2 regions of the Achromobacter animicus genome follow, and region 1 is predicted to be linked to the other one. Evidence: predicted binding sites of a transcription regulator. Region 1 holds the regulator's gene; the other holds the start of a gene.

What was found. Region 1 encodes LexA, which represses DNA repair genes until DNA is damaged. Its sites were predicted from a motif close to ACTGTATNNNNATACAGT; they were not measured.
Region 2: the regulator LexA is predicted to act here: its motif matches at 2,855-2,872, upstream of recA (recombinase RecA).

What each region holds. Positions count from the first base shown of each region.
Region 1 is NZ_JAYGJK010000001.1:3,672,979-3,680,123, reverse strand. It holds gene lon (endopeptidase La) at 1-1,250, shown strand, start outside; gene lexA (transcriptional repressor LexA) at 1,454-2,104, opposite strand; gene AB3147_RS16625 (amino acid aminotransferase) at 2,253-3,452, opposite strand; gene uvrB (excinuclease ABC subunit UvrB) at 3,528-5,594, shown strand; gene AB3147_RS16615 (low molecular weight protein-tyrosine-phosphatase) at 5,846-6,337, shown strand; gene iscR (Fe-S cluster assembly transcriptional regulator IscR) at 6,530-7,069, shown strand; gene AB3147_RS16605 (IscS subfamily cysteine desulfurase) at 7,088-7,145, shown strand, end outside.
Region 2 is NZ_JAYGJK010000001.1:1,774,475-1,781,619, reverse strand. It holds gene AB3147_RS08015 (LysR family transcriptional regulator) at 1-764, shown strand, start outside; gene recX (recombination regulator RecX) at 842-1,570, opposite strand; gene recA (recombinase RecA) at 1,712-2,773, opposite strand; gene AB3147_RS08000 (response regulator transcription factor) at 2,999-3,688, shown strand; gene AB3147_RS07995 (sensor histidine kinase) at 3,801-5,177, shown strand; gene AB3147_RS07990 (MFS transporter) at 5,373-7,034, shown strand.

The sequences.
Region 1 (7,145 bases):
TCGGCTCGATGCCCGGCAAGATCGTGCAGAACATGTCGAAGGTTGGCGTGCGCAATCCGCTGTTCCTGCTTGATGAAATCGACAAGCTGGGCATGGATTTCCGCGGCGATCCCTCGTCGGCCTTGCTCGAAGTGCTGGACCCGGAACAGAACCACACATTCCAGGACCACTACATCGAGGTCGACTTCGATCTCTCCGACGTCATGTTCGTGGCGACCAGCAACACGCTGAACATTCCGCCGGCCCTGCTGGATCGTATGGAAGTGATCCGCCTGTCGGGTTACACCGAGGAAGAAAAGATCCACATCGCCCGCGACCATCTGCTGCCCAAGCTGATGAAGAACAACGGCGTGAAGGATACCGAGCTGACTGTCGACGACAGCGCGCTGCGCGATATCGTGCGTTACTACACCCGCGAAGCCGGTGTCCGTGCGCTCGAGCGCGAAGTGGGCAAGATCTGCCGCAAGGTCATCAAGCAATTGCTGACCCAAAGCGATCGCGCCAAGGCTGAGGGCAAGACGCTCGAGGTCAAGGCGGTCAACGTCACGGCCGACAACCTCAGCGATTACCTCGGTGTGCGCCGCTACGCGTTTGGCATGGCCGAAAAGGAAAACCAGATCGGTCAGGTGACCGGCCTGGCGTGGACGGAAGTCGGCGGCGACCTGCTGACGATCGAAGTCGCGGACATGCCCGGCAAGGGCGTCATCCAACGTACGGGTTCGCTCGGCGACGTGATGAAGGAATCGGTCGAAGCGGCGCGCACCGTTGTGCGTTCGCGGGCTCGCCGCCTGGGCTTTGCCGACAGCGTCTTCGAAAAGCACGACATGCACGTGCACGTGCCGGAAGGTGCGACGCCCAAGGACGGTCCGTCCGCGGGTATCGCGATCACCACGGCCATGGTGTCGGCCCTGTCGCGCATCCCGGTGCGCGCCGACGTCGCCATGACGGGCGAGATCACGCTGCGCGGCGAAGTGCTGCCGATCGGCGGCCTGAAGGAAAAGCTGCTCGCGGCTCACCGTGGCGGTATCAAGACGGTTCTGATTCCGGAAGAAAACGTCAAGGATTTGGCGGAGATCCCGGACAACGTCAAGAACCACCTCGAGATCGTGCCGGTGCGTTGGATCGACAAGGTGCTGGAACTGGCCTTGGAGCGTCTGCCGGAGCCGTTGGCCGAGGAAGAAGCCGTCAAGGAGCCCCTGGTTGCCAAGCCGGCTGAACCCGGCTCTACCGACCCGGTCATGAAGCACTGATGGCGTCTTGAACGCCAGGGCGCTCTCGAAAGAGGGCGCCCGAAGCCCAAGGGTGTCTAAAGTCTTACGGACCGCCCCAAAGCAAAAAACCCCGCTCAGTGAGCGGGGTTTTCTTTTGGATGTGGCATACCGGTAGCGAGGTATGGCGTAGGCGGCGTAAGCCGCCTGCAGGGCTTGGCTATGTGCAGGACAAGGTCCCCGGCTTAGTGCAGCGCTTGCGTGCGGATAAGACCCACCGCAATGCCTTCCAGCGCGAATTCCTGATCGGCCTTGACCACGATGGTTTCGAAGTCGGGATTTTCAGGCAGGAGCTCGATATGGCCGTTCTGGCGTTGAAGGCGCTTGACCGTGACATCGTCGCCGATACGAGCCACCACGATCTGGCCATTGCGGGCTTCAGATGCCTTTTTGACAGCCAGCAGATCGCCTTCAAGGATGCCTGCGTCGCGCATGCTCATGCCGCGGACTTTGAGCAGATAATCGGGCGCCTGGGCAAAGAGGCTGGGGTCCACGCCGACTTCGCGTTCGACATGCTCGGCCGCAAGAATCGGGCTACCCGCCGCAACACGGCCGACCAGCGGCAAGAGAAGCTGGGCGAGGGCAGGGATGGGGAGTGAGGCCTGGGCGGGCGCGGTGGCGGCGTCCTTCAGACGGATGCCCCGCGAGGCGCCGGCCGTGAGCTCGATGGCGCCCTTGCGTGCCAACGCCTTGAGGTGGTCTTCGGCGGCGTTGGGAGAGCGAAAACCCAGGGCCTGGGCGATCTCGGCACGCGTCGGCGGAAAGCCGGTGCGCGTGACCGTTTGCCTGATGAGGTCCAGGATTTGTTGTTGGCGATCCGTGAGTTTGCTGGCCATGGCGATGATCCGGTGCGAGCGGACTGTACATATATACAGCGCCATTCTGGGGGACGCAGCGCAAAAAAGCAAGCCGGTCTCGAAGCCAGCAAAAACGGGACCCGCAGGTCCCGTTTCTGGCTGAAGACGGCTTGGGCCGCCTGGTGATTTACAGCACAGCTGCGATGCCGGCTGCCACCTTGTCGATGTTGCCGCTGTTCAATGCGGCCACGCAGATGCGTCCGCTGGACACGGCGTAGACGCCATGTTCTTCACGCAGACGGTCCACCTGAGCGGCGGAGAGGCCCGAGTACGAGAACATGCCGCGCTGCTTCAGCACGAAGCTGAAGTCCTGCTTGCCGCCGTGCTCTTTGATCTTGTCGACCAGTTGCGCGCGCATCAGGCGGATGCGATCACGCATGCCGGCCAGTTCTTCTTCCCAGAGGGCGAACAGCTCGGGCGTGTTCAGCACCGTGGAGACCACCGTGCCGCCGTGCGTGGGCGGGTTGGAGTAGTTGGTGCGGATGACACGCTTGAGCTGGCTCAGCACGCGCGTGGCTTCGTCCTTGCTGCCGGCCACGACGGTCAGCGCGCCGACGCGCTCGCCGTACAGCGAGAACGACTTCGAGAACGACGAGCTGATGAACATGGTCATGTCCAGGTCCGCGAACAGGCGCACGACCGAGGCGTCTTCCGTCAGGCCGTCGCCAAACCCTTGGTAGGCGATGTCCAGGAACGGGACCAGGTTGTTTTCCTTGACGACAGCGGCGATCTGCTTCCACTGGTCGGGGGTGGGATCCGCGCCCGTTGGGTTGTGGCAGCACGCATGCAGCACGACGACGGTCTTGGCGGGCGCGGCCTTCAGGTCGGCCAGCATGGCTTCGAAGTTCAGGCCGCGGGTGGTGGCGTCGTAGTAGGCATAGGTGCCGACTTCAAAACCGGCGCGTTCGAACAGGGCGCGGTGGTTTTCCCAGCTGGGGTCGCTGATCAGGACCTTGGAGCCCGGCAGCAATTGGCGCAGGAAATCGGCGCCGATCTTCAGAGCGCCAGTGCCGCCCAGTGCTTGCGTGGTCAGCACGCGACCAGCGGCAGCCAGCGCGGAATCCTTGCCCAGCAGCAGCGCCTGAGCACCGGCGTTGTAGCCGGCGATGCCTTCGATCGGCAGATAGCCGCGAGCGGCGGCGGCTTCGATGCGGGCGGTTTCGGCCTTGCGCACTGCGCCCAGGAGCGGGATCCGTCCCTGATCATCGTAATACACGCCCACGCCCAGGTTCACTTTACCGGGGCGGGTGTCCGCGTTGTATTGTTCGTTCAGGCCAAGAATGGGGTCGCGCGGCGCGAGCTCGACGGAATCGAATAGGGTGCTCATGGGACTCTGATGAGGTGGGTGGACGCAGTACGAAGTGCTGTGGATAATGGGGGGTTTACCCTGGAACAGTCTAGCATGCCTAAGAGCGCAATAGACCCGAGCGCGGGGGTTCCCGCCGCAGGTCCGGGATTCGTCGATTTCCCTGACAGCCCGTTTCACCTCTATCAACCCTATCCGCCGGCGGGGGACCAGCCCACGGCCATCGCAGGGCTGACGCAGGGTGTCGAAGACGGCCTCATGTACCAGACGCTTCTGGGCGTGACCGGGTCAGGCAAAACCTACACCATGGCCAACGTGATCGCGCGCATGGGCCGCCCGGCGCTGGTCCTTGCGCCCAACAAGACATTGGCCGCGCAGCTCTACGCCGAAATGCGCGAGTTCTTCCCGAAGAACGCGGTGGAGTATTTCGTTTCTTACTACGATTACTACCAGCCCGAGGCCTATGTGCCGACGCGCGACCTGTTCATTGAAAAAGACTCGTCCATCAACGAACACATCGAGCAGATGCGGCTGTCGGCCACCAAAAGCCTGCTCGAACGGCGCGACACGATCATCGTGGGCACGGTGTCGTGCATCTACGGTATCGGCAACCCGGGCGACTATCACGCGATGGTGTTGATCCTTCGCGCGGGCGACCAGATCGCCCGACGCGAGATCCTCGCGCGCCTGGTCGCCATGCAGTACACCCGTAATGACGCCGAGTTCACGCGTGGGGTCTTCCGCGTGCGCGGCGAGACCATCGACATTTTCCCGGCAGAAAGCGCCGAGCTCGCGTTGCGCGTGACGTTGTTCGATGACGAAATCGAAACGCTCGAACTGTTCGATCCGCTGACGGGTCGCATCCGCCAGAAGCTGCCGCGCTTCACCGTCTATCCCGGCTCGCATTATGTGACGCCGCGCGACACCGTGCTGCGCGCCATCGAAACCATCAAGGAAGAGCTGCGCGAACGCGTCAAGCGGTTCGTCGACGATGGCCACCTGGTCGAGGCTCAGCGTCTTGAGCAACGCACCCGCTTCGATCTGGAAATGCTGCAGGAGCTTGGGTTCTGCAAGGGCATCGAGAACTACTCGCGTCATTTGTCAGGCGCCGCGCCGGGAGACCCGCCACCGACCCTGATTGATTACCTGCCGTCCGACGCGCTGATGTTCATCGACGAGAGCCACGTCACGATCGGCCAGCTCAGCGCCATGTACCGCGGCGACCGGTCCCGCAAGGAAACGCTGGTGCAGTACGGTTTCCGCCTGCCGTCGGCGCTGGACAACCGTCCGCTCAAGCTCGAGGAGTTCGAGACGCGGATGCGCCAGTGCGTATTCGTGTCGGCAACGCCTGCCGCGTACGAACAGGAGCACGCGGACAACGTCGTGGAGCAAGTGGTGCGTCCCACGGGCCTTGTCGATCCTATCGTCCAGGTGTTGCCCGCTCGCACGCAGGTGGACGACCTGCTGGGCCAGATCAAGGCGCGAGTTTCTCAAGGCGACCGCGTGCTGGTCACGACGCTGACCAAGCGGATGGCCGAAGACCTGACGGACTTCCTGAGCGAGCACGGCGTGAAAGTGCGCTACCTGCACTCGGACATCGACACGGTCGAGCGCGTCGAAATCCTGCGGGACCTGCGCTTGGGCACGTTCGACGTCCTGGTGGGGATCAACCTGCTGCGCGAGGGGCTGGATATTCCGGAGGTGTCGCTGGTGGCCATCCTGGATGCCGACAAGGAGGGCTTCCTGCGCTCAGAGCGCAGCCTCATTCAGACCATCGGCCGCGCGGCCCGCAACCTGAACGGTCACGCAATTCTCTATGCCGACCGCATCACGGATTCGATGAAACGCGCCATGGACGAGACTGCCCGCCGGCGCACGAAGCAGCTTCAATTCAACGTCGACAACGGCATCACTGCGCGCGGCGTGCACAAGGCGGTGCGTGAATTGATCGACGGTATCGTGGCCCCTGCCCAACACGACACGCTGGAAGCGGCAGTTCCCGCGGAATTGTTGAAGGATGAGAAGGCCCTGGCGCGCGAGATCAAGCGACTGGAAAAGCTGATGATGGACCACGCCCGCAATCTCGAATTCGAACAGGCTGCTGCCGCCCGAGACTCGCTCAATGCCCTCAAGCAGCGTGTGCTGCTGGACGGGGCGGTGTAGGGCAGGGCCAAATGTTTCAATTCATGTCTGTTCGCTTACGGTAAGCTGAAAATGCGCAAAAGTGGTGCGCTGCCATCATGGTGTAACCATTCCGGAATTTTGCACGCGTTGCGTCTCATGGGTTACCTGAATACAAGCTTGCAACTCCATGATTTCTTTGGGATTATGTGCCCCATTAATTTGCGCTACGTCAATTGCGCAGGTGCAAAAAAAGCTTGCCTTATCTCGGGTTTTCCCGCACACTTGCTTCCATGATGACCAAGGTACTTTTCGTTTGCATGGGCAATATCTGTCGCTCGCCGAGCGCAGAGGGCGTGTTTCGCCATTTGGTGAATGACGCGGGTTTGGGCGATGTTGTGCGCATCGACTCCGCGGGCACGCACGCGTTTCATATCGGCGAGGCGCCTGATGCCCGGGCGCAGGCTGCGGCACGTAAGCGCGGCTACGAGATCACTCACTGCGAGGCGCGTCAGGTCACCGCGGAAGACTTCCGTGACTTCGATCTTATCCTCGCCATGGACTGGGACAATCTGTCCGCCATGCAGCAGCAATGCCCCAAGGCGTACCAGCACAAGCTGATGCTCCTGATGCGCTTTGCCAATGAGTTCGAAGAAGCCACCGTGCCCGATCCGTACTACGGTGGCGCCGACGGTTTCGGCAAAGTCCTGGACTACCTCGAAGATGCCTGTCAGGGTGTTCTCGAACTGGTCCGCAAGCGCGCTACCCAGTACCAGGCTGCCTGATCGGCCGGTTGCAGAGTCGCTCGCAGAGCGGCTCTCAGGGCAGAAGGCAGTAAAAAACCGCGCAGATGCGCGGTTTTTTGTAGCCGGGAGCCATACCAAATTAGTCGGGAATAGGCTATACTTGAGCCAATTACTCGGGTATTGACCGCTGGATTCGCTGGCGGCCACTGCCGGAATCACAGGGAATTCACCATGCGGCTAACTACCAAAGGGCGTTTCGCCGTGACTGCCATGATCGACTTGGCTATGCGGCAGCATAGCGGCCCGGTCACTCTTGCGGCCATCAGCCAGCGTCAGAACATTTCGCTTTCGTATCTGGAACAGCTCTTCGGAAAACTCCGTCGTCACGAGCTCGTGGACAGCGTCCGCGGCCCGGGCGGCGGTTATTCGCTTGCGCGCCTGGCGCGCAACGTGACTGTTGCAGACATCATCTTCGCCGTCGACGAACCGCTGGACGCCACGAGCTGTGGCGGCAAGCGGGACTGTACGAGCGGCAACGACGGCAAGCCCGGCAAGTGCATGACGCATGAACTCTGGGCTACGTTGAATCGCAAGATGGTGGATTACCTGGATTCGGTGTCCCTGCAGGATCTCGTCGACCAGCAGCGTGTGCGCCAATTGCAGGAAGCGACCAATCAAGCGCAGGCCTGCGCAGTGCGCGTGAACCGGGTGGGAGGCGCAACCGCCGCCAACGCCCCGACCACCACTGTTGCTGCCAACGCCACCGTATAAGAAGTAGGAGTTGTAGAAATGACCACCCGTCCGATCTATCTGGATTATTCGGCCACGACGCCTGTCGATCCCCGCG
Region 2 (7,145 bases), 1.9 Mb from region 1:
GCACGCGGCCGGCCCGGCTGACGACGGCGGGCTTGCGGGTACTGGCGCTGGCCGACGAGGTCTTACCGCGCATCCGCGCCACGGAGCGCGATTTGCAGCGCCTGGCTGCAGGACGCACCGGCCGGCTGCACCTGGCGATCGACTGCCATTCCTGCTTTCAGTGGCTGATGCCGGCGCTGGACGCCTTCCGCGTGCAATGGCCGGATGTGGCGCTGGACCTGTCCGCGGCGTTCTCCTTCGCCCCCCTGCCCGCGCTGGTGCGCGGCGACCTGGACCTGGTCATCACGTCGGACCCGCAGCCGCTGGACGCAGTGGACTACCTACCGCTATTCAAATATGAACTGGTGCTGGCCGTGTCCGAATCCAACCCGCTTGCCGGCAACAAATTCGTCATGCCGGAGCAGTTGGCGGACCAGACGCTGATCACCTATCCGGTGGACAAGCAGCGCCTGGACGTCTTTACCGCCTTCCTGGACCCGGCGGACGTGGAGCCGGCCGCCATCCGCAAGGCCGAGCTGACGCCGATCATTGCGCAACTGGTGGCGAGCAATCGCGGCGTGGCAGCCCTGCCCAATTGGGCGTTGACGGAATACATGAATCAGGGATGGCTGCGGCTTTGCCGCCTGGGCCCGCAAGGCGTCTGGCGCACGCTGTATGCGACGGTGCGTAGCGAGGACACGGACGCCTCTTATATCGATGAATTTCTGACCATTACCCGCGACGTCTGCTTCAAGACGCTGTCGGGCATCAAGTCGGCGAAGTGATCACGTAAGGGACAGCGGCGACTGCAGCGGCGCCGGCTGGGCCGACGCCCGCGGGAACAACGCCCGCCGCCCCCGCGTCAGTCTTCGTCGCCCTCGCCCAGGATGCGCCGGATGACGTCGTGCGCGAAACCGCGGCTGGCCAGAAAGCGCGCCTGCTTTGCATAGACGGTGCGATCTTCGGGCTTGGCGCTGAAGCGCTTTTTCCAGACCTCAAGCGCCCGGTCGTATTCGGTGGCGCGAAGCTGGTCGCGCAATTCCGCGACCTGATTGTCGTCCACGCCGTGCTGGCGCAGTTCCTGCACGATCCGCGCCGCACCCTGCCGTGAGGCGCGCCGGTGGACCAGGCTTTGGGCGAAGCGCTCGGTGGACAGCCAGCCCTCTTTCTCAAGCGCGTCCAGCACGGATTCGACTTCGGCTGCGTCTTCGGCGTAAGCGGCCAGCTTGCGCGCCAGTTCTTCGCGCGCGTGTTCGCGCCGCGATAGATACCCCACTGCCCGCATCTTCAGCGACGGCCCCTTGCGTGCCTGCTTGCCATCAGACGTGGTTGCCTCGCCAGCGCCGTCCGCAGGGTCGGCGCGCCGGCCGCGCGCGGCGCCGCGTTGAGCCGAAGTACGTTGCTCGGAACTGCGCTGCCACAGGCCGGCGGGTTCGACGCCATCGGCCGAATCGCCAGGCGCCGCGGCCTCGCGGGCCACCCGCGCATCGGACGTGCGCCGCAAGCCTTGCGGCTTGGCGACCGTTTCGAATTCGTCGTCCAACCTGGCGCGTTGGCGCTCGGCGGATGCGGGAGTCGATTTCCAGCTCATGCGCTTTCCTGCTTGCTAAACAAAACGGCAGGCCCAAGAAAAAACGGCAGGCCCAAGTGGCGCCTGCCGCAGTTTCCCAGCCCAGACGGGCCGGCGAAGGGGCTAGCCCGAACCGCGGCGAGCCCAGTCGAATGCCCGGGATTACTCGGCGGTGTCTTCCGCCGTGGGCACGAATTCAGCGGCGCGGCTGACGATGCCCTGGTTTTCGCGGACGCGGTTTTCGATCTCGATGGCCATGTCCTTGTGTTCTTTCAGGTATTCGCGGACGTTGTCCTTGCCCTGGCCGATGCGGTTGCCGTTGTAGCTGTACCAGGCGCCCGACTTGTCGACGACGTTGGCGGCCACGCCCAGGTCGATGATTTCGCCTTCGCGCGAGATGCCCGCGCCGTACATGATGTCGAACTCAGCCTGCTTGAACGGCGGCGCCACCTTGTTCTTGACGACCTTGACGCGGGTTTCGTTGCCAACGACCTCGTCGCCCTTCTTGATGGAGCCGATGCGGCGGATGTCCAGACGCACGGACGCGTAGAACTTGAGCGCATTGCCGCCGGTGGTGGTTTCGGGGTTGCCGAACATGACGCCGATCTTCATGCGGATCTGGTTGATGAAGATGACCATGCAGTTGGTCTTCTTGATGGTGGCGGTGAGCTTGCGCAGGGCCTGGCTCATCAGGCGGGCCTGCAGGCCGGGCAGCGAATCGCCCATTTCGCCTTCGATTTCGGCCTTGGGAACCAGCGCGGCCACCGAGTCGACGACGATCAGGTCGACCGAGCCCGAGCGCACCAGCGCGTCGGTGATTTCCAGTGCCTGTTCGCCCGTGTCCGGTTGCGAGATCAGCAGGTCGGACAGGTTGACGCCCAGCTTGGAGGCGTACTGGACATCCAGGGCGTGTTCGGCGTCGACGAAGGCGCAGGTGCCGCCCAGCTTTTGCATTTCGGCGACGACCTGCAGCGTGAGCGTGGTCTTGCCCGACGATTCCGGACCGTAGATTTCAACGACGCGGCCGCGCGGCAAGCCGCCGACGCCCAGCGCGATGTCCAGACCGAGCGAGCCCGTGGAAACCACCTGGATGTCGTGCGAGACCTCGTTGTCGCCGTAGCGCATGATCGAGCCCTTGCCGAACTGCTTTTCGATCTGCGAAAGTGCGGCGGCAAGCGCCTTGGCTTTTTCCGAAGCGGCGGCCTTGGTGGTTTTGTCGTCCATGAGGAGTCCTGTCTGTAACGTATCTGGAAGTCGGAAAACTGCGGGTCTGGCAATGAGGTTCAGATTATGGCATCGGATTGTACTGGACAAATAACCAGTGTGCCAGTTCTTTGCACGTATACCCTGAGTGGCAAGCCCGGCGGCGTGTGACAGAATCCGGAGCGATCCCGGTATTTTGCCCTTTTTCCGCCCCCGGGCCGCGGTGTTTCTTCCTAGCAGCAGCCCATGCGTATCCTGATCGCCGAAGACGACAGCATCCTGGCCGACGGCCTGTCCCGCTCGTTGCGCCACAACGGCTATGCCGTGGATGCCGTGCGCGACGGACTGTCCGCCGATTCCGCGCTGGCCGCCCAGGCTTTCGACCTGCTCATCCTGGACCTCGGCCTGCCGCAGCTGGCCGGACTTGAAGTGCTGCGCCGCCTGCGCGCCCGCAATTCCGCCCTGCCCGTCCTCATCCTGACCGCCGCCGACAGCATCGAGCAGCGCGTCAAGGGCCTGGACCTGGGCGCCGACGACTATATGGCCAAGCCATTCGCGCTGTCCGAACTCGAGGCCCGCGTGCGGGCGTTGACGCGACGCGGCGCGGGCGGCGGCGGCACCATGCTCAAGCATGGCAAGCTGCTCTTTGACCAGACCGGCCGCGTCGCCATCGTCGACGACCAGACGCTGGATCTATCGGCGCGCGAGGTCAGCCTGCTCGAGATCCTGCTGACGCGCAGCGGCCGCATGGTCAGCAAGACCCAGCTCGTGGACCACCTGTGCGAATGGGGCGAGGAAGTCAGCACCAACGCCATCGAGGTCTATGTGCATCGCCTGCGCAAAAAGCTCGAGCCCAGCGGCGTGAAGATCGTCACCGTGCGCGGCCTGGGCTACTGTCTTGAGCGGGACCAGGGTGCGGCGTACCTCGCAAGCTGAGCCCGCCCCAGAGCCGCTCAACCAGGAAGCCCTGGACATCATGCAAGCCGGGTCCAAGGGCCCGAGTTTTGCGCCGCCCCAACGTTCGCTGCTGGGCGAGATCCTGGACTGGATGCTGGCGCCGCTGTTCCTTTTGTGGCCCATGAGTGTCGCCATCACCTACGTGGTGGCGCAGAACATCGCCAACGTGCCGTACGACCGGGCTCTGGCCAACAACCTGCACGTGCTGACGCGCCAGGTTCACGCGCAGGATGGCCGCGCGGTGCTGAAGATGACCGATGCCGCCCGCGACGTGCTGCGCGCCGACGAGACCGACAGCGTGTTCTGGCTGGCGCTGGGCAGCCGCGGCGAATACCTGGGCGGCGACCGCGCGCTGCCGCTGCCGACCACCGTGGGCCAGCCCCGCCCCGGCGAAGTCCAGTACGAAGACGACACGCTGCGCGGCTTTGGCATCCGGCTGGCCTTCACCTGGGTGGACCTGCATCTGCCCGGCACTCAGCCCGCGCTGTTCATCGTGGCCGAGACCGTGGAAAAGCGCACGCAGCTCGCCAACGACATCATCAAGGGCGTGATCATTCCGCAGTTCGTGGTGCTGCCCATCGCCGTGCTGCTCGTGTGGTTCGGCCTGTCGCGCGGCGTGGCGCCGTTGAATGCGCTGCAGCAGCGGCTGCGCGCACGCCGGCCCGACGACCTCTCGCCCATCGACGAACGCGCCGCGCCTTCCGAGATTGCCCCGCTGGTCGCGGCCATGAACGACCTGCTGGACCGCCTGTCCGCCAACGTGCAGGCGCAGCGCCGTTTCGTGGCCGACGCGGCGCACCAGTTGAAGACGCCCCTGGCGGGATTGCGCACACAGGCTGAATTGGCGCTACGGGACGCCAGTCCCGAGGAAATGCAATCCAGCCTGCGCCAGCTCGTGACCGGTTCTGAGCGCGCGACCCGGCTCGTCAATCAGTTGCTGCTGCTGGCCCGGGCTGAAAATCCCAGCGCGATCGGCCTGACACGCACGGACATCAACGCCATCGCTTACGAGCAGACCATGCACTGGGTGCCGCTGGCGCTGTCGCTCAGCACGGATCTGGGGTTCGAAGGCTCGGACACGCCTGTCGAGATCAATGGCAATCCGCTGCTGCTGGCCGAGCTGCTGAACAACCTGGTCGACAACGCGCTGCGCTACACCCCGCGCGGCGGCCATATCACCGTGCGCGTGCTGCAAGCGGACGGCCAAGGCATCCTGGAAGTCGAGGACTCCGGACCGGGCATTGCGCCCGACGAACGCGAGCGCGTGTTCGACCGCTTCTACCGCGTGCTGGGCACGTCATCCGACGGCAGCGGCCTGGGCCTGGCCATCGTGCGCGAAATCACGCAGAAGCATCAGGCGAGCGTCGAAATCGGCGACCATCCCACCGAACACTCCGACTTGCCAGGCACCCGCATCCGTGTCGTTTTTCCCCTCTACACGCCCCCATCCGAGACGTCCGACAGCTAAGGACTATCCCTAGCCTTCCCCGGCGAGTTTACTATTTGTTTCAATTTTAAGATTCAAGTAAGGGTCACGTCAGAACCTCGTCAGCCTCGGCCCCCAATGTGGCGATAGCTCGATGTCGGTCTCGCCGGCGGAGGGTCAAGCACGGCGGAAAACCGCCGGCCTAAAAAACGAGGAGACATCATGAGCACAACTACCATGGCAGGCCGCGGTCCATCCGCGGATCCGCGTCCGATGACCAAGGAGGAGCGCAAGGTCATCTTCGCGTCTTCACTCGGCACGGTGTTCGAGTGGTATGACTTCTATCTGTACGGCTCGCTCGCAGCCATCATTGCCCAACACTTTTTCTCCGGCGTGAACCCGACCGCGGGCTTCATCTTCGCGCTGCTGGCCTTCGCGGCCGGTTTCGCGGTGCGGCCGTTCGGCGCGCTGGTGTTCGGCCGGCTGGGCGACCTGGTCGGACGTAAATACACCTTCCTGGTCACGATCGTGATCATGGGCCTGTCCACGTTCCTCGTCGGCATCCTGCCCAGCTACGCGAGCATCGGCCTGGCCGCTCCCGCCATCCTGATCGTCCTGCGCCTCTTGCAAGGCCTGGCGCTCGGCGGCGAGTACGGCGGCGCGGCAACCTATGTTGCCGAACACGCCCCGCACGGCCGCCGCGGCTTCTATACGTCCTGGATTCAAACCACCGCGACGCTGGGTCTGTTCCTGTCGCTGCTGGTCATCCTGGGCATCCGCACGTTCATGGGCGAAGACGACTTCAAGGCCTGGGGCTGGCGCATTCCGTTCCTGATCTCGGTCGTGCTGTTGGGCATCTCGGTCTGGATCCGGCTGCAGCTGAACGAATCCCCCACCTTCAAGCGCATGAAGGAAGAAGGCAAGGGTTCGAAGGCGCCGATCGCCGAATCGTTCGGCCAATGGAAGAACCTGAAGGTCGTGCTCCTGGCGCTGCTGGGCCTGACCGCCGGCCAGGCCGTGGTGTGGTACACGGGTCAGTTCTACGCCCTGTTCTTCCTGACGCAGACGCTGAAGGTCGACGCCAACACCGCGAACATCCTGATCGCCATCGCGCTGCTGCTGGGCACGCCGTTCTTCGTGATCTTCGGCGCGCTGTCGGACAAGATCGGCCGCAAGCCCATCATCATGGCGGGCTGCCTGATCGCTGCCGCGACCTACTTCCCGATCTTCCAGGGCCTCACGCACTTCGCCAACCCGGCGCTGGAAAAGGCGCAGGCGTCCGCTCCGGTCACCGTGATCGCGGACCCCAGCACTTGCTCGTTCCAGTTCAACCCCGTGGGCACCGCGTCGTTCACCAGCTCTTGCGACGTGATCAAGTCGTTCATGGCCCGCAACTCGGTGAACTACCGCAACGAAGCAGCTCCGGCCGGTTCGGTGGCCCGCGTCAAGATCGGCAACGAAGAGTTCACCTCGTTCGACGGCCGCTCGCTGGCGCCCGCCGAGTTCAAGGCCAAGGTTGCTGAACTCGACAAGACGCTGACCGCCTCCATCCGCAGCCACGGCTACCCGGCCAAGGCCGATCCGGCCCAGACCAACAACGTGATGGTCGTGGTGCTGCTGACGATCCTGGTGCTGTACGTGACCATGGTGTACGGCCCGATCGCCGCCATGCTGGTGGAAATGTTCCCGACGCGCATCCGCTACACGTCGATGAGCCTGCCCTACCACATCGGCAACGGCTGGTTCGGCGGCTTCCTGCCTCCCGTCGCGTTCGCAGTGGTGGCTGCCACCGGCAACATCTACGACGGCCTCTGGTATCCGATCATCATCGCGGTCATGACCCTGGTCATCGGCACGCTGTTCGTGCGCGAATCCAAGGACAACGACATCAACGCCTGATAGACCATCCCCCGCCGGGCGGGACTGCTGCGCCTGCCCGGCCTTTCAAAAGCTCCTTATGGGAGCTTTTTTTTTATTCGCACTTTCAGGACCATGTCAGACCGGCGCCAG